One region of the Stenotrophomonas sp. YJH_SMC_21 genome, then DNA from elsewhere that is predicted to be linked to it. Evidence: riboswitches for the same ligand, from Rfam matches in the RefSeq annotation. Region 1 holds a riboswitch; the other holds the start of a gene.
The links. A riboswitch is a leader RNA that binds a small molecule or an ion and turns the genes downstream of it on or off. The one in region 1 is predicted to bind thiamine pyrophosphate.
Positions count from the first base shown of each region.

Region 2: another riboswitch for thiamine pyrophosphate. It lies ahead of AC5P67_RS12970 (TonB-dependent receptor); the one in region 1 lies ahead of thiC (phosphomethylpyrimidine synthase ThiC).

Region 1 covers NZ_JCAFSU010000001.1:70,253-73,663, reverse strand. The annotation lists gene AC5P67_RS00350 (BCCT family transporter) at 1-1,079, opposite strand, end outside; TPP riboswitch at 1,300-1,400, shown strand; gene thiC (phosphomethylpyrimidine synthase ThiC) at 1,483-3,327, shown strand.
Region 2 covers NZ_JCAFSU010000008.1:176,170-179,580, reverse strand. The annotation lists gene AC5P67_RS12970 (TonB-dependent receptor) at 1-1,954, opposite strand, end outside; TPP riboswitch at 2,026-2,121, opposite strand; gene AC5P67_RS12965 (phosphotransferase enzyme family protein) at 2,245-3,369, opposite strand.

The sequences.
Region 1 (3,411 bases):
CACAACGCAGTGCCGCCGAACACCGCGAACCAGAAGAAGCCCAGCAGCGTCGGTGCGAGCACGACGCCGATCACGAACTCGCGAACGCTGCGGCCGCGCGAGATGCGCGCAATGAACGATCCCACGAACGGCGCCCACGAGATCCACCAGGCCCAGTAGAAGATCGTCCAGTCCGCCACCCAGGTGCTGCCGGAGAACGGTGACATGCGCAGGCTCATCGTCACCAGCTGGTTGAGGTAGGAGCCCAGCGTGGTGGTGAACGTATCGAAGATGAAGCCGGTCGGCCCCAGCACCAGCAGGATGGCTGCCAGCAGGGCAGCCAACGCCAGGTTGAAGTTGGACAGCCACTTCACACCTCGCTCCACGCCACTGGCGGTGGAGGCCATGTACAACACGAAGGCGACGGCAATGATGGTCATCTGCACGGCGACGGTAGCCTGCACGCTGAAGACGCGTTCGATACCGGCAGCAATCTGGATGGTGCCGAAGCCGAGCGTGGTGGCGACACCGATCGCGGTGGCAACTACGGCGGCGATGTTGACCACCCGACCGATCCAGCCGCGATGGTGGCGGCCGATGATCGGCTGCAGCATGTCGCTGACCAGGCCGCGTCCATTGCGGTTGAACTGGAACCAGGCCATCGCCAGGCCGATCAGTGCGTAGATCGCCCACGGGTGCAGGCCCCAGTGGAAGAACGCATAGCGCATCGATGCGCGCGCCGCATCCAGGCTTTGCGGCGCCAGGCCTTCCGGCGGCTTGCTGAAATGCGAGATGGGCTCGGCCGCACCCCAGAACACCAGGCCGATGCCCATGCCGGCGGCGAACAGCATCGACATCCAGCTGGCACGCGAGAACTCGGGTTCGGCGTCCTCGCCGCCGATGCGCAGGTTGCCGAAGCGGCCGAACGCCAGGTACATCAGGAACACCAGCGCCAGGAACACCACTAGCAGGTACAGCCAGCCGACACTGCGGATGACTTCTGCCAGCATCGACTGGACCACGGTGTTGAAGGGGCCGGGGGCGATACCGGCGAGCAGCACCAGCAGCAGAACCAGTGCGATGGAAACGCGAAACACCATGAAGGAGCTTCTCCGATCAAGGGGGATTGAGGGGAGCGAGCAGAGCTTGCGGCGAAGGGCCGGCGGCATGCAGCACGGACCGGGCAGGGGCCGCGAAGGCGGCGGGGAACGCATCGATCTCAGCAACGCGATGGCGTGCACGTTACTGAACGCGGCGTCATGGTTCCGTTAACGAATGGCGACCTGGTCCCGGAGGCGGGCGGTCTATGCTCTAATGCGCACCAAGAAGCGGGGGTACCGGGCCATGTGGCCACGGTTGAGACAGTCCCTTGGAACCTGATCCGGCTCATACCGGCGTAGGGAAGCTTTGCAATGCAGCCGTGCCCGGACTCCGCCCAAGGACCGTCCGTGCGCGGGTGCCGTGCGCCGCCGCTTCGTCCCTGACCTTCCTGGACGATGCCCGATGAACGCACAGCTCTCCGCCCTGCAGCAACAGGCCCAGCAACTCTCCGCATCCGTGACCCGGCCCATTCCCGGCTCGCGCAAGATCCACGTGCCCGGTTCACGCCCGGATCTGCAGGTGCCGATGCGCGAGATCGCGCTGACCCGTACGCCGACGCTGTTCGGTGGCGAAGAGAATGCGCCGGTGACCGTTTACGACACGTCGGGCCCGTACACCGACCCGGAGGTGCGCATCGATCTGTCCGCCGGTTTGCCGGCACTGCGTCGCGGCTGGGTGGAAGAGCGCGGTGATACCGAGCAGCTCGAAGGACTGAGTTCTTCGTTCGGCCGCGATCGCGAGCATGACCCGAAGCTCGACGCGGTGCGTTTCCCCGCGCGCAGCCTGCCACGCCGCGCACGTGCCGGTGCCAACGTCACCCAGATGCATTACGCGCGCCGCGGCATCATCACGCCGGAAATGGAATTCGTCGCCATCCGCGAGAACCAGCGCCTGGACGCGATCCGCGATGCCGGCCTGCTGCAGCAGCACCCGGGCGAGGCGTTCGGCGCGTCGATCCAGAAGATCATCACCCCGGAGTTCGTGCGCGACGAAATCGCCCGTGGCCGTGCGGTGCTGCCCAACAACATCAACCACCCGGAAAGCGAGCCGATGATCATCGGCCGCAATTTCCTGACCAAGATCAACGCCAACATCGGCAACAGTGCGGTGTCTTCCGGCATCGCCGAGGAAGTGGAGAAGCTGGTGTGGGCGATCCGCTGGGGCGGTGACACGGTGATGGACCTGTCCACCGGCAAGCACATCCACGAGACGCGCGAATGGATCATCCGCAACTCGCCGGTGGCGATCGGTACCGTGCCGATCTACCAGGCCCTGGAGAAGGTTGACGGCCGCGCCGAGGCACTGACCTGGGAGATCTTCCGCGACACCCTGATCGAGCAGGCCGAGCAGGGCGTGGACTACTTCACCATCCACGCCGGCGTGCTGCTGCGCTACGTGCCGCTTACCGCCAAGCGTGTTACCGGCATCGTCAGCCGCGGCGGCTCGATCATGGCCAAGTGGTGCCTGGCGCACCACAAGGAGAACTTCCTCTACACGCATTTCGAAGACATCTGCGAAATCATGAAGGCCTACGACGTGACCTTCTCGCTGGGCGACGGCCTGCGCCCGGGTTGCATCGCTGATGCCAACGACGCGGCGCAGTTCGGCGAACTGGAAACGCTGGGTGAACTGACGAAGATCGCCTGGAAACACGATGTGCAGACCATGATCGAAGGCCCCGGCCACGTGCCGATGCAGCTGATCAAGGAAAACATGGACAAGCAGCTGCGCGAATGCGGCGAAGCGCCGTTCTACACGCTGGGGCCGCTGACGACCGACATCGCGCCGGGCTACGACCACATCACCAGTGCGATCGGCGCGGCGATGATCGGCTGGTTTGGCACGGCCATGCTCTGCTACGTGACGCCGAAGGAGCACCTGGGCCTGCCCAACCGCCAGGACGTGCGCGACGGCATCATGGCTTACCGCATTGCCGCGCACGCGGCCGACCTGGCCAAGGGGCATCCGGGCGCACAGGTACGCGACAACGCGCTGAGCAAGGCGCGCTTCGAGTTCCGCTGGGAAGACCAGTTCCACCTCGGCCTGGATCCGGAGAAGGCCAAGGAATTCCATGACGAGACGCTGCCGAAGGATGCGCACAAGCTGGCACACTTCTGCTCGATGTGCGGCCCGCACTTCTGTTCGATGAAGATCACCCAGGACGTGCGCGACTACGCCGAGGCCGGCATGAAGGAGAAGTCGCAGGAGTTCCGTGCTGGCGGGGCCGAGGTCTACCGCCAGGGGTAACGGGTAGTGCCGGCCGCCGGCCGGCATTCCGTCGTGCACGGGACCGGGGAGAGTGCTGGCCAATGGCCGGCACTACCGTTCATC
Region 2 (3,411 bases), on a different contig from region 1:
CATAGCGCCAGCCGCCGGTCACGTCCAGGCCTTGCACGAACGGCAGCGCATAGGCCAGGTGCACGCTGGCGCGCACCTTCGGCACGTTCACCAGCTGATGGCCTTCATAGGCCGGCGTGCCGGTGTCGCGCGCGCGCGCCTGCAGCACGCTGGCGCTGGCCACGATCTGCAGCGCATCGGTCAGCTGGCCGTTGGCGGTCAGCTCCAGGCCGGTGTGGGTCTGCGTGCCTTCCTCGACGAAGGTGTAGCCGACGTCGCTGCTGTCGGGCTTGGCGTACTGGTACGGCTGCGAAATGCGGAACACGGCCGCGCCCAGGGTCAGCGCTTCGACCGGCACGTACTTCACGCCCACTTCCAGCTGCCGCGACTGCACCGACGGCAGGAAGGTGTCGGCGTTGCTGGTCCAGAACGGCGCTTCCTGGCCCAGCGAAATGCCGCGCACGTAGCTGGCATAGGCATTGAGCTGGTCGGTGGCCTTCCACACCACCGCAGTCTGCGGCAGGAAGCGCGACAGGCGGCTGTGCCGCTGCGGGGTGCCACGCTTGTCGTAGGCGCGCTCATCGAGGCGCACGAAGCGGCCACCGGCCAGCCACTGCCAGTCATCGCCGAAGCTGATCCGGTCCAGCGCGAAGAACGCGGTCTGGCGGCTGTCCAGGCGCTGTGCGGACGGTCCCGGCATCTTCGGCGACGGCGCGAATACCGGCACCGGTGCTTCGTGGATGTTGCTGGTGCCGACGTACTCGTTGACGCTCGGGCGCTTGTCCACGGTGCGCCGGAAGTAGTCGGCACCGACGGTCAGCTCATGGCCGACGCTGCCGGTCTCGAAGCGGCCACGCAGCTCGGCACGGGCCTGCTGGTTGCGACGGGTGTCGTCCGGGCTGCGGTAGTCGTAGACGTCATAGTCGCCGTTGGGCGCGAAGTAGTTGCCCGGCACGCTGCCATCGGCGCACAGCACGGCGTAGTAGCAGCCGTAGGCGAAGGCGACGTTGTCATCGATCACCGAACGGCTGTGGCCGACCGAGATGCGCGACTGCCAGGCCTCGTTGAAGTCGTAGGTATGCAGCGCGGTGATGTTGGTGCTGGCGATATCCACCGGGCGCTGCCACGGCTGGTAACCCAGCAGGTGTTCGCGGTCGACGCCACGCGGCAGGTCGCGTGCGCCCAGCAGTTGGTAGCCGGACACCGAACGCTGCGAGCTGGTCTGGTAATTGGCATCCACTTCCAGCTTGCCGCGCTCGCCAATGAGCCAGTCGGCGGCCAGCGAGTAGAAGTTGCGGCGACCGTCGGCGTGCTCGACATAGGAGTTGCTGGAATCCCATGCGGCATTCAGGCGCAGGCCGAAACGCGGGGTGATCCAGTGGCCGACATCGACGGCGACGTAGCGCGAGCCTTCCGAATCGGTACCGAGCGTGGCGGTGCGCACTTCGGCCGGGCGCTTGCCGATGTAGTTGATGATGCCGCCCGGCGCCATCACGCCTGCGGCCAGGCCGGCTTCGCCCTTGAGGATTTCAACCGACTGCACGTTCTCCAGCGCCAGGCGCTGTTCGCCGGCGATGGACAGGCCGTTGAAGCGGTAGCCGGTGGCGGCGTCCAGGGCAAAGCCACGGATGGCGACGTTCTGGTAGTAACCCACCGGCGCATACGCATCACCCAGCGAGGCATCGTTGCTGGCCAGCTCGGACAGCGAACGCACCTGGCGACGGTCCAGGTAATCGCGCTCAAGCACGTTCACCGAGGCCGGCGTGTCCTTCCAGCTGCCGCCACCGAAGGCGTTCACGCGTGAGGTATCGGCCTTCGGTTTGCCGGCCTGCACGCGTACCGCCGCCAGTTCGGTGGGCGAGCGCTCGGCGCCGGTGGCAGCCGCATCAGGGGACGCATCGGCCTCGCTGGCGTGCAGTGGCAGCGCAGCGCAGAGGGCGAGGGAGAGCAGGGTGGGGCGCAGGCAGCGGTTCATTCGGTTCGTCTTCGGACAACAAGGGAGACGAAGCGACGGCGCGCAGGTGCACAGGGCCCATGATGGGGGTGTGGCTGCGGCTCAAAGCTCCCTACGCCGGTGCAAACCGGATCAGGTTCCAAGGGACTCTCTCAGCCTGGCAGATCCAGGCACCCCCGCTTCAGGTGACCATTTCACTACAAATGGTACGGATTTGCGAGCCGGCGTCCTTCAGGCTGCGGGGTCCAGGCTGCGGGGTCAGATCCCTTTCCGCAGGAAAGGAATCTGACCCCAATGGTGCGCCAACCGGGTCACGCCGCCGCGTGCAGCGCCTGCAGCAGTGCCTGTCCCGGCGCGCTGTGGAACCACGCCGGATGCCCCAGCATGAAGGGCTGCCACGCGACGTCGGCATTGGCGGTCGAGCCGGTGACGCCTTCGAAGTACTCCACTTCGGACAGTGCGAAGTCGAAATGGACCATCGGCAGCAGGTCGGCCAGCAGGTGCACGCGTGCCGCCGACAGCGGCAGCACCTGGCGGTAGCCGTCGAGCAGGGCCAGCGCGATATCGATGCGCACCGCCTCCATGCCGCGCTCCAGTTCCAGCCACGCCACCGCGTTGCGCTCGATCGCCGTGGCGAGGTCGAACAGCGCACTGGTGGGCGAGGCCAGGCCGAAATCCAGCACAGTGCTGACCTGCCCATCGCGCCACAGCAGGTTGGAAACGTGCCAGTCGTTGTGCGCCCACAACCGTGGCTCATCGCGCAGGCGCTCGGCCAGGCCGGCATGCCACGGCAGCACGTCGCGCTGCAGCTGCGCTTCCCATGGAATGCGCGCGAGGTAGCGGGCCAGCCCGGGACGCTCGTGCAGCCCTGCCTTGATGGCCGCGATCGGATCGTCGGCACGGATCAGATCGTCGCGCGCGACCAGCACATGGGTGCTGCGTTGGGGCGCGTGGTAGCTGGCGGCGGCCCGGTGCAGCTGCGCGAGTGTGCGCCCGGCTTCGCGGGCCTGCGCGACATCGGTCAGCAGCGACCACGACACGGCGTCGCGGTACAGGTCCTCGCCGACGCCGATCGCATGCAGCTCGAACGTCCATTCGCCATGTTCGGCCGCCGTGTGGCCATCGGCCGCTGGCAGCACCTGCACCACCGGTACGCCCGCTGCGGCGAGATGGGCGATGAAGTGGTGCTCTTCTTCCAGGCAGGCCGCACTGCGCACGCTGTGGTGATGGCGCTTGACGAACACCGCTCCGTTCGCGCCGTTGACGATGGCGGCAGCCGACAGCGGCCGCGGGCTGTGCCAGTGCGGTTGGCTGCGCTCGTCCAGCTGCGGGTAGTGCTGGCGCAGCCACGCGATGTCCGCCGCGCTGATCGGTGGCCAGTCGGCAGCGACCTCGTCGTTGTTGAGGCCCTGCACGCGGTGGGAGGAAGAAGTCATGCCGCAGCCCCAGTGGGGAAAGTCACATCCAAGGCTGCGCAT